Regions from separate parts of the Yersinia kristensenii genome, predicted to be linked through region 1. Evidence: predicted binding sites of a transcription regulator. Region 1 holds the regulator's gene; each other region holds the start of a gene.

Region 1 (7,603 bases):
GAATTAGCCTTAGGGGCTTCGGTGGCTCACAATGGCTGTTGTTTGACAGTGACTGAAGTTAACGGAAATCGGGTCAGTTTTGATTTAATGAAGGAAACCCTGCGTATCACCAATTTGGGTGATATTAAGGTCGGTGATGTCGTTAATCTGGAGCGTGCGGCTAAATTCAGCGATGAAATTGGTGGACATCTTATGTCCGGGCATATTATTTGTACCGCTGAAATAACTAAAATATACACATCAGAAAATAACCGTCAGATTTGGTTTCGTTTGCCCAGCGACGATTTAATGAAATATATATTACATAAAGGTTTTATCGGTATTGACGGTATTAGCCTGACCATTGGTGAAGTCGTGGGTAATCGTTTTTGTGTGCATTTGATTCCAGAGACACTGGCGCGCACGACATTAGGTAAAAAGCGTCTGGGACATCGGGTGAATATCGAGATAGACCCACAGACGCAGGCAGTAGTGGATACCGTTGAACGGGTATTAGCGCAACGCGATACTGCACAAGTGTTTGCGGCGGCAACTGAAAAAGCTGTTCGAGGATAGGATAATAAAAGTAGGGGGCTAACGAGCCCCCGCGTTTAAGAAACTATTCTAGAGACTAACGCGCCACTCGAATACCGCCTTCTACGCCATTTGGACTGAGTAATACCTGCCACAATTGAATGTCTCTGGCGCGGAATGCACCCGCACAGGCATTCAGATAATAGCTAAACATTCGTTCAAACCGCGGCGAGTAATTCTCAGCTAAACTCGGCCACGCGGCTTGGAAACGCTCATACCATGCCATCAGTGTTCGGTCGTAATCTGCCCCGAAATTATGCCAGTCTTCCATGATGAAATAAGGCTCACTGGCTTGGGCGATATGTTGTACTGACGGTAGACAACCATTGGGGAAAATATACTTATCAATCCACGGATCAACACTCAGGTCAGTACGATTAGCGCCAATGGTGTGCAGCAAGAATAATCCATCAGCTTTTAAATTGCGGTTAACCACTTCAAAATAGGTGCGATAATTTTTGGGCCCGACATGTTCGAACATTCCTACCGAGACGATGCGGTCAAATTGTTCATCCAGGTCGCGATAATCTTGCAGCAAAATAGTGACATCCAAACCTTCACAGCGTTTTTGGGCCAATTTTTGCTGTTCAGCCGAAATAGTGACACCTGAGACGGACACCCCGAAATGACGTGCAGCATAAGCAGCAAGCCCGCCCCAGCCACAACCAATATCGAGCAATGTCATGCCGGGAGCTAATTGCAGCTTCTCACAGATCATCTGCAATTTGTTTTCCTGCGCTTGCTCAAGTGTTGTGGCGTCTTTCCAATAAGCGCAAGAATATTGCATATTGGGGTCGAGCATGAGGCTAAACAGGTCATTACCCAGATCGTAATGTTCTTTACCAACAATCCAGGCTCTTTTCTTTGATTGCAAGTTGATAATACGCGCGGCGGCAATGCGTAAAGTATCTTTGAAATGGTGTGGAAGTTGTTTTTCCAGACCAGCTCTGAGAACGCGTTGGAAGAAAATATCCAGGCGTTCACATTCCCACCAGCCATCCATATAACTCTCACCTAATGCCAAAGATCCTTCTTGTAATACCCGCTTGAAGAAGTCCGGGTTATTAACTTGAATGTCGAAAGGGCGTGAGCCATTGATTTCAATATCAGCCCGATTCAGCATTTCTTGTACAATGCGGAACCATGGATTTTCTTGAATACTTTGGTCTTCTATACAGGATGAACTCATAGCTTCTCCATCACTTTCTTCTGACTTATGACGCGCAATAAAATCTATATATGCGGGTACATACCAATAAAGTTGATGTCTGGTATCCATTACGGACAGAGGAAGATTAAGAAGAAACCCTAATGACACTTTGGCTTAGGGCAACTCATCCATAAGAGGAAATGTGACGCAATCCACGCGCACAGAAAATGCTTAAGATAATGCTTTTTTTAAATGGTATTCTAATCAGTTCGATTGAGTATAGGCTTGCCGGAGCGCTTTCTCAATAATAAATCGCTTCCGGCCAGCATGTTCCTTAGTGACTATTTCTATTGGGAATTATGACTCCGCGTAATTATAGTCGTCACTATGAGTATGGCTTTTTCCATTTTTTATCGCGTAGCAATGAATGCCATAACCCAATATGGCTAAAGCGACCGTTGATAGCATCACCGTGACTGTTGCCAGTAAAGGTTGGCTGATATAAAGCGAAACTATCATGCTGGCAATAAAACACAAACCTAACTGAAGCGTGTTTTGCAGTGCTGCCGCTTTGCCAGTATTCGCCGGAAAGGGCATTAATGCATTTGCTACGATAATAGGGTAGCAGGCACCATTCACCAGCGCCATTATGCAAAACGGAATAAGTAAGGTCATCAGTGTTGGTGTCGTCAATGTGGCTATCAGATAGAGCGCAATCATACTGAAGGCATAACCGGCTAACAGCCATGGCAACAGAGTGTTGCCTTTAATCCGACTTAAGGCACTGCGGCAGGCAAAACCCCCGAGCAAAAAGGCTAATGTTTGTGGAACATAACTCAAACCTATGGCATTCGGGCTATATCCCATATCGCCTAAAATGAAAGGTGAGCCGGTTAACCAGGCGAAAAAACCCGCGCTACATGCTGCAAACATCATCACGTTGCCGCTAAATACGGGGGATTTCAGCAACTGCCAGAAACTAATAGCACTTTTGCTTTTAAGCACGCTATCCGATACTACTTTTTTCCGTTCCTTAAGCAGTGCGGTCGGGATCAGCAGTAGCAGTGTAATCACCAACAAAACGACAAAAATTGACCGCCAACTGAAATGGTTTAATAACCACGCACCTAATAAAGGGGCCAGCGCGGGGGATAACGCCACTAAAGGCATTATGGTTGCAAACACTCGATTGACTTTGCTGCTGTGGTACCGATCTACCACCAATGCTTGCCAGCTCACGGCGGCAGAACAGACGCCCACCGCTTGAATAAAGCGCAGAACTAATAACTGTGTCGCCGTTTCAACCCATAAGATGCCCAGACAGCCAATGGCAAATAAACCTAATCCGACTAATAGTACCGGTTTGCGGCCTAATTTATCGGAAACAGGCCCCCAAATAAGCTGGGCGATAGCGAAACCAGCGAGAAAGATACTGAGGCTGGCACTGATGGAGCCAGCGGAGGTCTGTAGTTCTTGTTGCATAGCGCCAAAGGCAGGCAAATACATATCGGTGGCCAGGTACCCCAACATGCTCAAACCGGCCAGATAGAACATGAAACTGGAAGTCGTTTTCATTTTTTGTGTCTCATTATAATTTTGCAGGCAAAACTTTTATCATTGAAATTCCATTGCGGGGGGCATTCTAGCGGCGAGGTATTCTGTTGTGAAACGGTAATATTTGCGCCATGCTATCAAAAAAATTGATGGCAAATATTTAGTCTAGGGGAAGGGCAAAATATGTGGTCAGAATATTCATTGGATGTGGTCGATGCAGTTGCTCGCACCGGGAGTTTCAGCGCCGCAGCTCAAGAATTGCACCGCGTCCCGTCGGCGGTAAGTTATACCGTGCGCCAGTTGGAAGAGTGGCTGGCAGTGCCGTTATTTGTGCGGCGTCATCGGGACGTAGAATTGACGGAGGCGGGCAGGGTTTTTATCAAAGAAGCTAGAGATGTTATCAAAAAAATGAATGGCACACGGCGACAGTGCCAACAAGTGGCAAATGGTTGGCGTGGGCAACTCAATATCGTGGTCGATAAAATCGTCAAACCTCAGCGGAGCCGCCGGTTAGTATTGGATTTTTATCGCCATTTCCCCGATATCGAACTGCGGGTGCGTTATGAGGTATTTAACGGTGTCTGGGATGCACTGGCGGATGGACAAGCTGAAATGGCCATTGGAGCGACTCGCGCCATCCCGGTTGGCGGGCGATTTGTCTTCCGCGACATGGGCTTTTTAAGCTGGCATTGTGTCGTGAGCGTCAATCACCCCTTAGCTTACTTAACCGGGCCCCTTACTGATGACCAATTGCGGCCTTATCCCTCACTTTGTTTGGAGGATACTGCGCGAAATTTGCCGAAACGAGATACCTGGACCTTGGATAACCAACAGCGCTTAGTGGCACCGGATTGGGCCACGGGAATAGATTGTCTGTGTGCAGGATTATGTGTCGGAATGGTGCCCGCGCATATGGTATCGCCCTTGATTGAACAAGGGAAACTGGTGGCATTAACATTGGCCGAGCCACTTCCTGATAGCCCGTGTTGCTTGACGTGGGAGCAGAATAATCATTCGCCAGCCTTAGCATGGATGCTGGCGTATTTAGGTGACAGTGTCACACTTAATAATGAGTGGCTAAGAGATGATAATGACATGGGTAATGATTAAGCACGGCAGAATTAGTTGCCGGTAACAGGGCGCTACCGGCGGGCGAAGATTAGCGGCGATAATCGCGGAATGGGCCATCTGCCACCGATCGGCGTTCAACCAGTTTAGGATGTACTTCAATAGTTTGTGGGTCTTCGCGTTTACTGACAATGCGGTCGAGCAACATGGCAAAGGCGGTTTCCCCTAATCTCTCTTTGGGCTGATGAATCGTGGTCAGCGCCGGTGAGAAATAGCGTGCATTGCGCACATTATCATAACCGATCACTGAAATATCTTGTGGCACCCGCAGGCCCAATTCATCCGCCGCGCATATTGCACCCATTGCCATAATATCACCGCCACAGAATACGGCGGTCGGGCGGTGTTTTTGTGTCAGAATTTGGTGCATAGCTTTATAACCGGATTCTGGCTCAAAATCCCCCTGAACCACCCATTCGTCACGCAGCGGGATATTGGCTTCCTCCAGTGCCTTCAGAAAGCCCTGGTGGCGACCACCACCGGTATTTCGCGATAACTGACCGGGAATCGCCCCGATATCACGGTGACCGCGCTCAATAAGATAACGGCCAGCCAAATAACCTCCTTCGAATGCATTATCAATAATCGAGTCAGTAAAATCGCCACGGGCAGTACCCCAGTCCATCACAACCATTGGAATATTGCGATAATCTTCTAACATCCCCAGTAATTGTTCAGGATATTCAGAACACATCACCAATAATCCATCGACACGCTTTTGCGCCAGCATGGACAGATAGGCTTTTTGTTTATCCAGATTATTATGAGAATTACACAAAATCAGGGTGTAGCCTTTGCTATAACAGCTATTTTCAACTGCTTCGATTACCTCAGCAAAATAGGGTGCTTCACTGGATGTTGCCAACAAGCCAATTGATTTAGTGTGATTAACTTTCAAGCTGCGGGCCACAGCACTGGGCGAATAATGCAGCTCTTTAATGGCCGCCCACACAGCGGCCTTGGTATTTTCGGCGACGAAACGAGTTTTATTGATAACGTGCGAAACGGTGGTGGTAGACACACCCGCGTGTTTGGCCACATCTTTAATCGTTGCCATAAAAAGAATGACTCCTAAGCTCACCTGTTGCAGTAGGTAAGTATTATGTTAATCGTTTGCCTGTATGACTCGAACACCGCTCAGACAGAGACACAAGAGTAGGCTGGTAAGTTGAATCAGCAGGCTGTCTGAGAGGTTTTATTGGACATTATTAGTCGGCATACAGTTATGAACTGCGAATTTTGGCTGATCTGGAGGAAAAGTGAAAGAGGTAATCAAAGTTATAAAGTGCGTAATGAGCACAAGATTTTTTTTCTTAACTGTGGGAAAATGATTTAACGCACTAATTGTGTGCCTTTACCTTACTATACTTTAAATAATTCGAGTTGCAGGAAAGCGGCAAGTGAAAGGCAAATTGGTTGTAAACCATTTTGAACAGAGCTTGTGCTGACACGTAGGATGAGCCTCCGATACACTTACAGTGTAAGTGATTCGGGCGATTTAACGTAGTTAACGCAGATGCTACTTGAAATATGACCAAGTATAAAAATTAACCGGCTGAGGAGTTTTTATGGATACCAATCTGAAAATGTCGCTGATTACGACTGTTGGTGCGCTGGCGATGATTATTGCTTTTAGCTTCGTGGCGGTAATGAATTAATTAAACCACTTGCCGGTGTGAAGCCATTAGTAGGGCGGTTAAACCGCCCTTAATTATTTCTACTGATAATATCCACGCGTGTTGTCTTTCTGTTTGCGCTGTATCAGGCTAAATTTTTCTCAACGAAAGACCAATTTACTAAGGCCCAGAAGTTTTCCAGATATTTTGGTCGCGCATTACGATAATCAATATAGTAAGCGTGTTCCCACACATCCACAGTCAGCAGCGGCTTATCAGCCGTCGTCAGCGGTGTTGCCGCATTTGATGTACTGACAATCGCCAGTGCGCCATCCGCTTTTTTGACCAGCCACGTCCAGCCTGCGCCAAAGTTTTTCACCGCCGCATCAGTAAACTGTGCTTTAAATTCAGCGAAAGAACCAAAGGATTGATTAATGGCATCGGCAACTTTGCCGGTAGGTTCGCCGCCACCATTCGGTGATAAACAGTGCCAGTAAAAGGTGTGGTTCCAGACTTGGGCTGCATTATTAAAGACACCGCCACTGGAAGTTTTAATAATCTCTTCCAAGGATTTACCTGCAAACTCAGTATCCTTAATCAGATTATTGAGGTTGACCACATAAGTGTTGTGGTGCTTGCCGTAATGGTATTCCAGCGTTTCAGCAGAAATGTGCGGTTCCAGTGCATTTTGTGCATAAGGTAATGCCGGTAATTCAAAAGACATCGCTCTCTCCTTTCGGGGTTGCTCAGGGTGTTTGCTCCTCAAATCCAACCATTTGCAGTCGCTAAGATGGGGTGAGGGGCGGTTAAAATCGTAATTATTGTATTTTTGTTGTGGGTATTAATCTTAACAACTTTCAACAGAAATGACAGATATAACCACATCGTTTGATGGGGTATTGTGTGAAAAGCATGTGCTGAAGTTATGTGATTGAGGGGCGATGATTGAGTTATTGGCACCCGATAGGTCTACCAGGTGCGGGGATCGAGATTAGCGGCCCGTTTTTTGATTAACGAATAGTTTTGGGTGTCACGACGCGGCGAGCGCCAACATAATGATCTTGCCAGTAGTCATTATCTAGCATGCTAATGCGAATTTCTTCACCAGTACGCGGTGACTGAATAAATTTGCCATTGCCTAAATAAACGCCGACATGATCAGCAACACCACGATTAGCAATATTGAAGAAGACTAAATCTCCGCTTTCTAATTCCGCGCGTTTCACCGGTGCGGCATCGCGTAAATGATACATTTCATTAGCCGTGCGTGGCATTTTTATTCTGATGACATCTTTATAGGCGTAATAAATAAGCCCACTGCAATCAAAACCTGTATTAGGGGAGGTCCCCCCCCAACGATAAGGTTTACCGACTTGCTTCATCAGTTTGCTCATCGCAGTCTGTTTGGCGTGCTGATAGCGTTTTTTATGTGCAGGGCTGAGCGTGAGCTTATTATTTGCCGCTAATTTGGTCTCTGCTTTACCTTGGGTTTTATTTCGGTGGCGGCCATAAGCAACTTTCTCTATTTTACCCACCGCCACTTTTTTATGGGCGGCGGTTTTAATCTGAGGTGTTTTAGTCG
Region 2 (7,603 bases), 3.7 Mb from region 1:
AGGCCATTTTATGGTACCAGGCAAAAAAATACGATGAAGCCCGTAATGAGTTACAACCGCTGTTAACCCAACAGCCGGGCAACATTTGGTTCCTCGATTTAATGACTGATATCGATTTGGGGCAAAATAAAGCCGCTAGCGCCATTAGCCGCCTGCAAGCCGCAACAGCCAATCTGAAAGATGAGCAGCCGGTATTACAACTGAATCTGGCTAATGCTTATGTTGAGGGCGGAAAACCGGCAGAGGCCATCAAAATCTTGCGCCGTTATACTTTCAGCTATCCGAATGACCCTAACGGCTGGGATTTATTGGCACAAGCGGCGGCGGCACTGGGCCTGCGCGATCAAGAACTGGCAGCGCGTGCAGAAAGCCTGGCATTGAGTGGTAAATTGACTCAAGCCATTGGCTTGCTCAGTGATGCCAGTGCGCGGATGAAGTTAGGGAGTTTAGAACAGGCTCGCTATGATGCCCGTATTGACCAGTTGCGCCAATTGAATGAGCGCTTCCGTAAATACCAGAAGTCCTAAGGAAAGTTACTATGAAAGACGTCACGATTTACCACAATCCGCGTTGCTCCAAAAGCCGGGAAACACTCGCATTAGTCGAGCAACAGGGCATTCAACCGCAAGTGGTATTGTATTTAGATACCCCGCCCTCGGTGGCAACGTTAAAAGAATTACTGCAACAGTTGGGTTTCAGTGACGCTCGGCAATTGATGCGCACCAAAGAAGAACGCTATAAAGAGTTGAATCTGGCAGATAACACACTGACACAACAGCAATTGCTGCAAGCCATGAGTGATAATCCTAAGCTTATCGAGCGCCCAATTGTGGTTTATCACGGCAAAGCGCGTATTGGCCGCCCACCAGAGCAAGTATTGGAAATATTGAAGTGATTTAATGAGGGGTTAAAAGATAAGTATTGAACGAATGCGAGACTGCTTATTCGTTCAATATTTATAATCCGAGGATCTCTTTCACAAAGGGGATGGTTAGTTTGCGCTGCGCGGTAATAGACGCGCGATCAAGCTGATCCAGTGTCATAAACAGCGTGCGCATTTCCCTGTCCAGCCGTTTTAACAGAAAACGACCGACATCTTCCGGTAATTCAAAACCCCGCAATTTGGCCCGTAATTGCAAAGCTTGCAATTTTTCATCATCTGATAAGGGCTGTAATTTATAGATTTGCCCCCAATCAAGTCGAGAGGCTAAATCAGGTAAACCGAGGTTCAACTGCCGCGGCGGGCGATCGCCGGTAATCAATAAACGGGTACGACCGGTTTCCACAATGCGGTTATAGAGATTAAATATCGCCATTTCCCACTGTTCGTCGCCTGCAATGCACTCAATATTATCAATACAAATCAGAGCCAACTGCTCCATGCCATCCAACACTTCCGGCACAAAATAAGCACGTTTATCCAGCGGGACATAACCCACTGCCTCACCTTTTTGTGATAACTCAGCACAAGCAGCATGTAACAAGTGACTGCGGCCACCGCCTTCGCGCGACCAGAAATAGATATAACTGCCATGAGACTGGTGAACAGCAGACTGGATCGCAGCTAATAGGGATGGGTTCTCCCCCGGATAAAAACTGGCAAAAGTTTCATCATCGGGAAGATAGAGTGGCAGTGAAAGCTGTGCCGGCGTATTCAGAAGCACCTCAACCAACAAAACGGGCGGGAAAACGTGGCAAGTTTACCACAAAAACTGACAACAGCATAAAAACCTGATCTGAGGCGAAAAGCTGGCCGAACCGACAAGCGCGGCTCAACCAGATATCACTTTATTTAAGTGTGGGCTCTTCTTCCGTGGCCTCAATAATCTCTTCTTCCGTGCGGATCAAACTGATCACCTTGAACAACAGACTCAGACCAATACCGACCACTGTTGCCAGCGCCATGCCTTTCAGTTCAGTTGCACCAATGTTCACTTTCGCCCCACTCACCCCAATGATCAGGATAACCGAGGTTAAAATCAGGTTTTGTGCTTTGTTATAGTCAACTTTTGACTCAATCAACACACGGATACCTGACGCCGCAATCACCCCGTACAACAGCAGTGAAACACCGCCCATGACCGGCACCGGAACCGCCTGAATTGCCGCAGCCAATTTGCCAACACAAGACAGCATAATCGCCAAAATAGCTGCGCCGCCAATAACCCAAGTGCTGTAAACACGGGTAATTGCCATAACCCCGATATTCTCACCATAAGTGGTATTTGGTGTGGAACCGAAGAAGCCGGAAATCACCGTCGAAATACCATTGGCAAACATTGAACGGTGCAAGCCAGGGTCACGAATCAAATCCTTTTTCACAATATTCGCTGTAACCACCAAGTGCCCAATATGTTCGGCAATCACCACCAAAGCGGCTGGCAGGATGGTCAGAATGGCAAACCACTCAAAGCGCGGGGTATAGAATGTGGGTAAAGCCAACCAATGGGCATCGCGAATAGGAGTCAAATCAACCACTCCCATCACGAATGACAAGGCATAACCCACTAGCACACCAATCAGAATAGGGATAATGGCGAAGAAACCGCGAAACAACACCGATCCTAGAATGGTCACACCTAATGTCACCATTGAAATGATGATGGTGGTGGAATCGACTGTCACCCCTTCAGCAGGCAGCAACCCGGCCATACCGGCTGCCACACCGGCAAGTTCAAGGCCGATAACTGCCACAATCGCCCCCATCGCCGCGGGCGGGAAGAGTACGTTCAACCAACCGGTACCGGCTTTTTTCACAATCAGTGCCACCAGGCAAAACAGCACGCCGCACATGATAAAACCGCCCAAGGCGACTTCGTATCCCAATGGCAACAGCAGCAATACCGGTGAAATAAAGGCAAAACTGGAACCCAGATAAGCCGGGATTTTTCCCTTACAAATGAATAAGTAAAGCAAGGTCCCGATACCGTTAAACAGCAGCACTGTCGCCGGATTAATTTTAAACAGAATAGGAACTAAAACAGTGGCACCAAACATCGCGAACAAATGTTGGAAACTCAGGGGGATCGTCTGGAGCAGCGGTGGACGCTCGCTGACGCCAATGGTGCGACGGCTCATTATCTCTATCCTCTTCAATGGTGTGATTTATACCCGTCACACTTCAAGCTGCATGTGCGTTGGCTGCCTTCGCTCACCCGAATCACTGACTCGCGTCAACTCATCGGGATTTACTCAGTTGCCGCTTTCCTGCGACTCGAATTATTTAGGGTATATGCTAAAAATTATTCAAAAAAAAGCCGACTATCGAGTCGGCTATCATCGTTTATTTGGTTCCGAAAATCTTATCACCGGCATCACCCAATCCTGGGATAATGTAACCCTGTTCGTTCAGACCTTGGTCGATGGAAGCAGTGTACAGCTCGACATCTGGATGAGCAGCTTCCAGTGCTTTAATACCTTCAGGTGCGGCAACCAACACCAACACTTTGATGCTCTTACAGCCAGCATTCTTAAGTAAATCAATGGTCGCAATCATTGAACCACCGGTTGCCAGCATCGGGTCAACCACCAGCGCCATGCGCTCATCGATATTTGACACCAGCTTCTGGAAGTAAGGTACTGGCTTCAGAGTTTCTTCATCACGATAGACGCCCACAACACTGATTCGCGCGCTAGGGACATTTTCCAATACCCCTTCCATCATGCCCAAACCAGCACGCAGAATAGGGACTACAGTAATTTTTTTCCCTTTAATCTGCTCAATCTCAACCGGCCCATTCCACCCTTCGATGGTGACTTTTTCAGTTTCTAGATCGGCGGTTGCTACATAAGTCAGTAAACTTCCCACTTCAGACGCTAACTCGCGAAAACGCTTTGTACTGATATCATTCTCACGCATCAAACCAAGTTTATGTTTTACTAGCGGGTGTTTCACCTCAACGATCTTCATTATTTTTCTCCTGGTTAGGCGACTGGCGGCCAAAAAAATCGCGAGATTATACCGCCTTTTTTTTTGAACACCACAATGAATAGCCTGATTCAGATCAATAGAAAATCATTATTAAGTCAAGCAAGCTAAAAATCAGCGTGATATCACAAGCTACTCGCAAACGTTTGCCTGCGCTGTTAGAATTGTCGCGTTTTCTTCCAAAGCTCAACCACGGGGACCTCGCAGTGACCAACAAAACCTCTCTCAGCTATAAAGACGCAGGTGTAGATATTGATGCCGGCAATGACCTTGTTGATCGCATAAAAGGTGTGGTTAAACAAACTCGTCGCCCAGAAGTGATGGGGGGATTGGGCGGGTTCGGTGCCCTGTGCGCTTTGCCACAAAAATACCGTGAACCTATTCTGGTTTCAGGCACTGACGGCGTCGGCACTAAGCTGCGTCTGGCGATGGACCTGAAACGCCACGATACCATCGGTATCGATTTGGTCGCCATGTGTGTTAACGACTTGGTGGTCCAGGGTGCTGAGCCACTGTTTTTCCTTGACTACTTTGCTACCGGTAAACTGGATGTGGATACTGCCGCCAGTGTGATTACCGGGATTGCCGAAGGGTGCAAACAGTCAGGTTGTGCACTGGTTGGGGGCGAAACTGCCGAAATGCCGGGGATGTACCACGGCGAAGATTATGACGTTGCCGGTTTCTGTGTCGGTGTGGTCGAAAAATCTGAAATCATCGACGGCAGCAAAGTCGCGCCGGGTGATGCTCTGGTCGCTTTAGGTGCCAGCGGCCCACACTCCAATGGTTATTCACTGGTGCGTAAAATTCTGGAAGTCAGCAATACCGACCCAGAACAGACCCAATTGGACGGTAAATCGCTGGCCGACCATTTGCTGGAACCGACCAAAATCTATGTGAAATCTATTCTTAACCTGATTGAGCAACTTGATATTCATGCTATTGCTCACTTGACCGGTGGTGGCTTCTGGGAAAATATCCCGCGCGTATTGCCACAAGGAACTCAAGCGGTTATTAATGAAAAGAGCTGGCAGTGGCCGGCAGTATTTAGTTGGTTGCAAGAGACCGGTAATGTCAGCCGCCACGAAATGTACCGCACATTTAACTGCGGCGTCGGTATGGTTGTTGTGCTCCCAGCGGAGCTGGCAGACAAAGCGGTTGAGTTACTGACAGCATCCGGTGAAAAAGCCTGGAAAATCGGAGTGATCGCTGCGGCAGCTGATGGTGTAGAACAAGTTATTATCAATCAATAACATTGCTGACTCAGCCTGCAACTTCAAGTAAAGGGTATTACCCAAAGTCATTGGAGTGGCAGGTAGGCGGCAAATGAATGAGCCCGATGAGTTTACATCAGTAAATGATTCGGGTAAGTGAGTGCTGCCAACACCCCTGTAGCTTCAAGTACGAAGGGTATTATGAAAAAGATAGTGGTTTTGGTCTCGGGCCAAGGCAGTAATTTACAAGCACTGATAGACGCCCAACAGCAGGGGCGTATTTCAGGCGAGATTAGTGCTGTTTTTAGTAATAATCCGCAAGCTTATGGGTTAGAACGTGCTGAATTGGCGGGCATTGCACACCATGCAATAGATGCCAAATCCTATGCTGATCGTGCCAGTTTCGACTTGGCATTAGCGCAAGCCATTGATCAATATCAACCTGATTTGCTGGTGCTAGCGGGTTATATGCGCATTCTCAGCCCAGAATTTGTTCAGCATTATGCTGGCCGGATGTTGAATATTCACCCCTCACTGTTACCGAAATATCCCGGCTTGCATACCCATCGTCAAGCATTAGAAAACGGCGATCTGGAGCACGGAACTTCAGTCCATTTTGTGACGGAAGAACTGGATGGTGGCCCGGTCATCCTGCAAGCCAAAGTCCCGATTTTCAGTGATGATACCGAAGAGGATGTGATTGAGAGAGTTCAAACTCAAGAACACAGTATTTATCCGTTAGTGGTCGGTTGGTTTACTGATGGCCGTTTGGCAATGCGTGAGAATGCAGCTTGGTTGGATAATAAGCGTTTGCCAACACAGGGCTATGCGGCTGAATAAAAACAGGTTAAGTGATATTGATTAAAGGCGCTACCATTTTAAGGTGAGCGCCTTTTTTAATTCCCCTGTGCTTATACCTTGTGCTAATAGTATAATTTTTAAGGCAGCAGCCGCTGTCGTCATATGAGGAATAAGCATGTCTACCACTAGCAGCGTCCGGTTACGCCCTCTGGAACGGGATGATCTGCCGTTTGTCCATCAGTTAGATAACAATGCCAGCGTTATGCGCTATTGGTTTGAAGAGCCTTATGAGGCTTTCGTCGAACTGTCTGATCTGTATGATAAACATATCCACGATCAGAGCGAGCGCCGTTTTATTATTGAAAGCCAGGGGACAAAAGTCGGCCTGGTTGAGTTAGTTGAAATTAACCACATTCACCGCCGTGCTGAGTTTCAGATTATTATCGACCCAGCCCATCAAGGCAAAGGTTTTGCTGGTTCCGCCGCACGACTTGCGATGGAATACGGTTTTTCTGTCCTCAATCTGTACAAACTCTATTTGATTGTGGATAAAGAAAATGAAAAAGCCATTCATATTTATACAAAATTAGGCTTTGAAATAGAGGGTGAATTGAAACAAGAGTTCTTTATCAATGGTGAATACCGCACAGTAATTCGTATGTGTATTTTCCAGCCGCAATATTTGGCTAAATATAAGACACCATCGATAAAGAGTGCTTAATATCTTGGGGCCAATTCAGTTGGCCCTAAAATCAATTCACGTCAGCAGTGATAATAAGGGGAAATCCTCTTTTAGTGCCAAACTCATGAGTTGTTGTTTAAATTGCCAACTTGAATTATCTATGGATTCACAACAGGTATGATAAGAATAAATGATACCAACCAAGTCATCTTCTGTTATCTCACCATGCTGACTAACATGGGCTGAGATGAGCGCTTTCAGATAGAAGAAATCTATCACTTGAAGATTAAAGACAGTAATCGCAGACTTATCCCCCATCGCTAATTGATCATGATGAATACGATAAAGAAAATAATTACGCAATACTGAATTGTGCTGCATGAAAAATGGCAATGCATACTGATGCCAGGCATCGCTTAATTGCTGTTCAATATTCTTCGGGCTCATCAATTTATCGGTGAGAACTCCCTGCAACGTATTGGCATAGGCCAGCAATACTTTAGCACCACGGATATCGGGCATCTGAGTCATAAAGTGGCGAAAGTAATTTAATAACTCGCAACGAATAGCTGGAGCGTAATCTATAGCCATTAAGGCATCCGCCGCTTTCCCCGAGGCAACGGCAGATATTAGCCTGACACGTAAACTATCGATCTCGGCCATTTTGTTTTTATTCACATCTGAACACATTTGATCCATCTGCAAAAATTGATTTATTGCCCACAGACTTTCTTCAATAGCACTCGTATCTTCAGTCGCGGCAATAATAGCAGCACACGCACGATTAACTAACCGCTCATCAATAACAATATCTGCCGCTTTGTAATAATCACATTGATGGATAGTCGAAAATCGCAATGTTAACGCTTCCGGAGAAAATAAGACTTTCCGCGTAACTTCCGGGCAGGAAAGCGACATACTTTTGATTTTCTGATTTTTATAAATATGCTCGACGCGGGGGTAAGTCGCACAATGATGACT
Region 3 (7,603 bases), 3.1 Mb from region 1:
GTGCACCGGTGCGCCGTGGTTTGGCGAAGGCACAAAAAGTTGTCGATAAAGTGCTGGGCGGCCTGTTGATCGGCTTGGGTATCAAAGTCGCACTGAGTTGATTCTACTCGCTGTTACCTACTCCGACTGCTATCCACTATCTACATAAGCGCTAGTCGTAACATTGATCTTCACCAAGGTTGTTTATGAACAATATTATTGTTTATGAATAATACGGTTCTGATGGTTAAAAGCCGTCATTCGCTAAATAGCGAGCATAAAAAAGGGCGATGTCTCCATCGCCCTACTATTTACCGCCAAAATTAACCTTTCATATTCTTAATTTTAGCGTGCATTTCTTGTACTGAAATCACTTGCTCGGTTGGGTCAGCATTCAGCGCCATTGCCGTCGCGAAGCCGCCATTCAAGGTCGTGTCGTAATGCACTTTGTATTGCAAAGCACTGCGGCGGATCAGCTTGGAATCTTCAATCGCCTGACGTCCGGCCGTGGTATTCACGATATAAGTGTATTCGCCATTCTTAATACGGTCCTGAATATGCGGACGGCCTTCATGCACCTTGTTGACCAAGCGTGGATTGATCCCCGCCTCACCCAGCACCACCGCAGTACCGTGAGTAGCATCCAGTTCAAAGCCCTGTTTCAGCAGCTTCGCCGCTAAATCAACCACCCGATGCTTATCCCCCTCGCGCACGGATAACAGCGCACGGCCACTCTTTTTCATGCCAGACTGACTGCCCAGCATAGCTTTAGAGAAAGCTTCGGCGAAGGTACGGCCAACCCCCATGACTTCACCGGTAGAGCGCATTTCTGGCCCTAAAATCGGGTCAACACCGGGGAATTTGTTGAATGGCAGCACCACTTCTTTGACCGAGTAGTAAGGCGGAATAATTTCTTCCAGAACCCCTTGTTCGGCCAATGTCTGCCCCACCATCACACGGGCGGCAATTTTTGCTAATGGCATGCCGGTCGCTTTAGAGACGAATGGCACGGTACGCGCAGCGCGTGGGTTAACTTCAATCAGATAAACTTCGTTATTCTTCACCGCAAACTGCACGTTCATCAAGCCGCGAACACACAGCTCAAAGGCCAGTTTTTCCACTTGCTGGCGCATAACATCCTGAATTTCCTTGCTCAGGGTGTAAGCTGGCAATGAACATGCTGAGTCACCGGAGTGAACCCCTGCTTGCTCGATGTGCTCCATAATGCCGCCGATTAACACGCGCTCACCGTCACAAATGGCATCCACATCCACTTCTACCGCGTCATCAAGGAAGCGGTCGAGCAACACCGGCGCATCATTTGACACACTCACCGCATTTTGGAAGTAACGGCGCAGGTCAACTTCGTCATAAACAATTTCCATTGCGCGGCCACCCAATACATAAGATGGGCGCACCACCAGTGGATAACCCAGCCCCGCGGCTTTCTCAACAGCCTGTTCAATCGTCGCTACTGTGGCGTTAGCCGGTTGCTTCAAGCCCAGACGATTGACCGCCTGCTGGAAACGTTCACGGTCTTCGGCGCGGTCGATAGCATCCGGGCTGGTGCCGATAATGGGCACACCGGCAGCTTCCAACTCACGGGCTAATTTCAGTGGAGTCTGGCCACCGTATTGCACGATAACACCCTGCGGCTTCTCGATGCGGACGATTTCCAGCACGTCTTCCAGTGTCACTGACTCAAAATAGAGGCGGTCAGAGGTGTCGTAGTCAGTCGAAACCGTTTCAGGGTTGCAGTTCACCATGATGGTTTCATAACCGTCTTCACGCAGCGCCAGTGATGCGTGTACACAGCAATAGTCGAATTCAATCCCCTGGCCGATACGGTTCGGGCCACCACCCAGCACCATCACTTTCGGGCGATCGCTGGTAGGGTTAGATTCGCACTCTTCCTCGTAGGTCGAGTACATATAAGCGGTGTCAGTAGAGAATTCTGCCGCACAGGTATCTACGCGCTTATAAACTGGGTGCAATCCGTGCTTATAACGTAATTTGCGCACTTCGCTTTCCGCCGCGCCAACCAATTTCGCCAAACGGGCATCGGCAAAGCCTTTGCGTTTCAACTGGCGCATATACTCAGCATTCAGGCCATTGATACCGCATTCCGCCACATTTTCTTCCAGGCGCACCAGCTCTTCAATCTGCACCAGGAACCAGCGGTCGACGTTAGTCAGGTTGAAAACACCATCAACCGACATACCGGCGCGGAAGGCATCGGCGATATACCAGATGCGATCACAACCGGCTTCTTTCAATTCACGACGGATCTTAGTCAGGGCTTCAGGATCATCGAGACTGACTTTAGGATCAAAACCGGTCACGCCGACTTCCAGACCGCGTAATGCTTTTTGCAGTGATTCCTGTAGCGTGCGGCCAATGGCCATCACTTCACCCACAGATTTCATCTGCGTGGTCAGGCGGTCATTAGCGCCAGCAAATTTTTCGAAGTTAAAGCGCGGGATTTTAGTGACAACATAGTCGATGGATGGCTCGAAGGAAGCCGGCGTGCGGCCACCAGTGATGTCATTCATCAACTCATCCAGCGTATAGCCCACTGCCAGCTTGGCGGCAATCTTAGCGATTGGGAAGCCGGTGGCTTTAGAGGCCAGCGCAGAGGAGCGCGACACGCGCGGGTTCATTTCAATCACGATCAAACGGCCATTCTTCGGGTTCACCGAGAATTGCACATTAGAGCCGCCGGTCTCTACGCCGATTTCACGCAATACCGCCATCGAGGCGTTACGCATGATTTGATATTCTTTGTCTGTCAGAGTCTGCGCCGGGGCAACAGTGATGGAGTCACCGGTGTGAATGCCCATGGCATCGAAGTTTTCAATGGAGCAGACGATGATGCAGTTGTCGTTTTTATCGCGGACAACTTCCATCTCATACTCTTTCCAGCCAATCAGTGACTCATCAATCAGCAACTCTTTGGTTGGCGATAAATCCAGGCCGCGCTCGCAAATTTCTTCAAACTCTTCGCGGTTATACGCGATACCGCCACCGGTGCCGCCCATGGTAAAGGAGGGGCGGATAATGCACGGAAAGCCGACGTCAGCCGCAACAGCCAGTGCTTCTTCCATATTGTGCGCGATACCTGAACGGGCGGTATCCAGACCAATTTTCTTCATCGCGATATCAAAGCGACGGCGGTCTTCAGCTTTATCGATAGCATCAGCAGTAGCACCAATCATGGTGACACCGAATTCAGCCAGAACCCCCTGACGCTCTAATTCTAATGCGCAGTTCAGTGCGGTTTGGCCGCCCATAGTCGGCAATACTGCGTCTGGGCGCTCTTTTTCAATGATTTTGCGCACCACTTCCCAGTGAATCGGCTCGATATAAGTGGCATCGGCCATTTCTGGGTCAGTCATGATAGTGGCTGGGTTAGAGTTCACCAGAATAACGCGGTAACCCTCTTCACGCAGTGCCTTACAAGCCTGAGCGCCGGAGTAGTCAAACTCACAGGCCTGGCCGATAACAATCGGGCCTGCGCCCAGAATCAGGATGCTTTTTATATCTGTACGTTTTGGCATGGTTTGACGCTCCTGATTATTTGTGAGTGTGGCTAGCGGTCGCACGGTAAGCTTCAATCAGCTCGATAAAGTGATCAAACAGCGGGGCGGCATCATGCGGCCCAGGGCTGGCTTCCGGGTGACCCTGGAAACTGAACGCTGCTTTATCGGTACGGTGAATCCCTTGCAGGGAACCATCGAATAAAGAAACGTGCGTCGTGCGCAAGTTGGATGGCAATGTGGTTTCATCAACCGCAAAACCGTGGTTCTGCGCGGTGATCATCACACAATCAGCATCCAAATCTTTCACTGGATGGTTGCCACCGTGGTGACCAAATTTCATTTTGACGGTTTTCGCGCCGCTCGCCAGTGCCAGCAGTTGATGACCTAAACAGATGCCAAACACCGGAATATCGGTTTCCAGGAAGCGTTTAATCGCCGCGATGGCATAATCGCATGGCTCTGGATCCCCTGGGCCATTAGACAAGAAAATGCCATCTGGATTGAGCTTTAGAACCTCTTCCGCTGGAGTCTGGGCCGGAACCACTGTCAGGCGGCAACCTCGGTCTACCAACATGCGCAGAATATTGCGTTTTACCCCGTAGTCGTAAGCCACCACATGGAATGGCAGGTCTTCCGCTTGCTTCGCCGCAGGTAAATCACCTTCCAGAGTCCAGCTGCCTTGCAACCAGTGATAAGCTTCTTTGGTGGTGACTTCTTTGGCCAGATCCATTCCCTTCAACCCGGGGAATGCTTTAGCTTTTTCCAGCGCCAGCGCAGCATCAGATAAGTCACCCACAATAATGCAGCCGTTCTGTGCGCCCTTCTCGCGCAGCAACCGTGTCAGCTTGCGCGTATCGATATCTGCAATCGCAACAATGTTGTGGCGCTTGAGATAATCAGCTAAGCCTTCTTCATTACGGTAGTTGCTGGCAATCAATGGCAGGTCGCGAATAACCAGACCTTGGGCGTGTACTGCGGAGGATTCTTCATCGGAGGCATTGGTGCCGACATTGCCGATATGAGGATAAGTAAGAGTGACGATCTGGCGGGAGTAGGAAGGATCAGTAAGGATTTCTTGATAACCGGTCATCGACGTATTGAAGACCACTTCCCCCACTGCCGTACCTTCTGCCCCGATGGCCCGACCGTGAAATTGGGTTCCGTCTTCGAGAACCAATAGCGCTGACTTAATCAAAACATCCTCCAGGGAATAAACAGTCACATTATTTGCATATTAATTCACATCTAGCGATCTAAATCAATGCAAAAACCGCCCTCAGAGCCAATTTTTGGCAAATTGGGCGCATTTTAATGATGAGTGACGCTTTTGTCTAGCCAAAGTGCCATTTTTTCTCTGTTTTTTACCGTTTTCATTAAAATGAGTGGATTATAGCGGCAAAAACACATGCTAACTTAACATAGTAAACGGTTGCGAGGGTAAGTGACTGGAAAAAATCGTTGTGGCACACTGAAAGTGAGTATTATCATTTAATACAGAGGAAAAAAGACAAAAAACAGCGAGAAAACACCACAAAATACAAGTTATCTATAAAAAACTAATATAAATACAAAATAAAACAACAAAATAAAAAAGGACAATAAAATATTGCCCTGTTATCATATAGTTATGATAGAAACAACCACATCACGGGTTGTGCTTTACACTGTTAAAGTTCGTTCAAATTCAGTACATCGCGCATATCAAACAAACCATTATCACGCTCACAGACCCAAATAGCAGACTTAACCGCCCCATTGGCAAAAGTCATGCGACTGGTGGCTTTATGTGTGATTTCTACTCGCTCACCGATATCAGCAAACATCGCTGTATGCTCGCCCACAATGTCACCCGCGCGCACAGTAGCAAAGCCGATAGTGCCGGGCTTTCGCTCCCCTGTGTGGCCTTCGCGGCTATAAACCGCACAATCTTTCAATGAGCGCCCCAAGGATTCAGCTATCGCCTCTCCCATGGCCAACGCGGTACCTGACGGCGCATCCACTTTATAGCGGTGATGCGCTTCAATAATTTCGATATCGGTGTAATCGCCCATGACTTTGGCGGCCTTTTCAAGCAGCTTAAGCACCACATTGACCCCAACACTAAAGTTAGCGGCGAACACAATGCCAATGTCAGATGACGCAGCACTGATGGCGGCTTTACCGGCATCATCAAAACCGGTGGTCCCAATGACCATAGCCTTACGATGCATGTGGCAAATAGCCAAATGTTCCAGAGTGCCCTCTGGGCGGGTAAAGTCGATCAACACATCAAAATTATCAATTACCTTGGATAAATCATCACTTACCGTGATATTTAGCAATCCTGTTCCAGCCAGCTCACCCGCATCACTTCCCACCAGGGTGGAGCCCGCGCGCTCTACAGCAGCGCCCAGCACAACACCTTTCGTCTGTGTAATAGCCTGGATAAGCTGCCGGCCCATACGGCCACCCGCGCCAACAACGGCGATACGAATTGTTGAATCAGTCATGAGTTCTCCCAATATTGTGTCATCTACCCTGACAAGGGTTCAGATTAGCCGCCCGCCATGCACTCTGCCAGCCTATTTAATCTGTATTAGAAAAAAATGATATACGGCCGCTTTTATCAGTGAAACCACTTAATTCCTTACATAACATTTGCTAACCCTCTCGCCGTGAGCATGTATAGGTAGCTCAATGTGCAATCCAAACGGAGTCAGTACAATAACGGTTCATCAGGCATAATACGGTTATTTCGCATATTCATGCAGTTATGGTGAATTACACCCGTAAAAAAGCAGCCACTTAGGGCTGCTTGATAGACCTACGAATGCGCGCTGGAGATCAGTCGACCTGCTTAACCTCAACACGTAATTCTTTGGGAACTTCAAAAATGATACTTTCTTCACGACCACGCAGTTCAACAGACCCATCGGCACCGAGAGCTTTCAAGCGCGCGATGACTTGCTGAACCAGAATATCCGGTGCCGAAGCGCCAGCCGTCACACCAATACAGGCCGCATTCTGTAGCCAGGACTCTTGGATATCAGCCGCAGAATCAATCAGATAGGCCGATTTCCCCATGCGCTGCGCCAGCTCAGCCAAGCGGTTCGAATTGGAAGAGTTTTTCGACCCCACCACCAAAACCACATCCGCATCATTCGCCAGATTCCGTACCGCTTCTTGTCGGTTGGTTGTGGCATAGCAGATATCATCTTTACGTGGGCCGATAATCTTCGGGAAACGCTGGCGCAAAGCATCAATCACTGCGGAAGTATCATCAACTGACAAGGTAGTTTGGGTCATAAAGCAGAGGTTATTCTCGTCTTTAACATTCAGCTTCCAAACATCATCAGGTGACTCGACCAAATACATCCCCCCTTTCGGGTTGTTATATTGGCCCATCGTTCCTTCCACTTCCGGATGGCCAGCATGGCCTATCAGGATAGCTTCTTTCCCTTTGCGACTGGCACGAGCAACTTCCATATGAACTTTAGTCACCAATGGACAGGTTGCATCAAACAGCATCGTCAATTCGCGCGCGCGAGCCTCGGCACGAACAGCCTGTGACACGCCATGAGCCGAGAAAATCAAAATGGAACCATCAGGCACCTCAGAGATATTCTCAATAAAAATAGCCCCGCGCTCGCGCAGACTATCAACCACATAGCGGTTGTGCACCACTTCATGGCGCACATAGATTGGCGCGCCATACATCTCGATCGCGCGTTCAACAATACTGATAGCCCGATCAACTCCGGCACAAAAGCCGCGTGGATTAGCCAGCAATATCTGCATGCATAGCCTCCTGTTGGGGGTCAATCTCCAGTACTTCAATATCAAAGCTGACGACATGCCCTGCCAACGGGTGATTAAAATCAACAGTAATGGACTCTTCTGCCACTTCCCGTACTACGCCCGGCATTTCACTGCCATCTCGGGAGGTAAACAGCATAATAGTGCCCGCATCCGGTATGCCAGTTTGCGCAAAATCACGCTGCGTAAAGTACTGAATCAAATCAGGACTTTCCAAACCAAATGCATCTTCAGGTTGCAAAGTAAAAGTGTGTTTATCGCCCACTTTCAAACCAATCAACTGTTGCTCC

The links. The regulator PurR, encoded in region 1, represses purine synthesis genes. The targets are predictions, from matches to a motif close to CANGCAAACGTTTGCNTG.
Region 2: purM (phosphoribosylformylglycinamidine cyclo-ligase) is a predicted target of PurR. The motif match lies at 4,064-4,081, and genes of this name have one in related genera.
Region 3: carA (glutamine-hydrolyzing carbamoyl-phosphate synthase small subunit) is a predicted target of PurR. The motif match lies at 4,937-4,954, and genes of this name have one in related genera.

What each region holds. Positions count from the first base shown of each region.
Region 1 covers NZ_UHIY01000001.1:3,721,938-3,729,540, reverse strand. The annotation lists gene DX162_RS17080 (riboflavin synthase) at 1-555, shown strand, start outside; gene cfa (cyclopropane fatty acyl phospholipid synthase) at 611-1,762, opposite strand; gene punC (purine nucleoside transporter PunC) at 2,081-3,298, opposite strand; gene punR (DNA-binding transcriptional activator PunR) at 3,461-4,387, shown strand; gene purR (HTH-type transcriptional repressor PurR) at 4,437-5,462, opposite strand; gene cydH (cytochrome bd-I oxidase subunit CydH) at 5,974-6,063, shown strand; gene sodB (superoxide dismutase [Fe]) at 6,167-6,745, opposite strand; gene DX162_RS17040 (C40 family peptidase) at 7,032-7,603, opposite strand, start outside.
Region 2 covers NZ_UHIY01000001.1:28,435-36,037, forward strand. The annotation lists gene bepA (beta-barrel assembly-enhancing protease) at 1-527, shown strand, start outside; gene arsC (arsenate reductase (glutaredoxin)) at 539-895, shown strand; gene hda (DnaA inactivator Hda) at 957-1,664, opposite strand; gene uraA (uracil permease) at 1,789-3,078, opposite strand; gene upp (uracil phosphoribosyltransferase) at 3,284-3,910, opposite strand; gene purM (phosphoribosylformylglycinamidine cyclo-ligase) at 4,135-5,178, shown strand; gene purN (phosphoribosylglycinamide formyltransferase) at 5,341-5,979, shown strand; gene speG (spermidine N1-acetyltransferase) at 6,116-6,661, shown strand; gene fliB (flagellin lysine-N-methylase) at 6,698-7,603, opposite strand, start outside.
Region 3 covers NZ_UHIY01000001.1:592,868-600,470, forward strand. The annotation lists gene DX162_RS02770 (LysE family transporter) at 1-101, shown strand, start outside; gene carB (carbamoyl-phosphate synthase large subunit) at 303-3,536, opposite strand; gene carA (glutamine-hydrolyzing carbamoyl-phosphate synthase small subunit) at 3,553-4,713, opposite strand; gene dapB (4-hydroxy-tetrahydrodipicolinate reductase) at 5,186-6,007, opposite strand; gene ispH (4-hydroxy-3-methylbut-2-enyl diphosphate reductase) at 6,342-7,295, opposite strand; gene fkpB (FKBP-type peptidyl-prolyl cis-trans isomerase) at 7,276-7,603, opposite strand, start outside.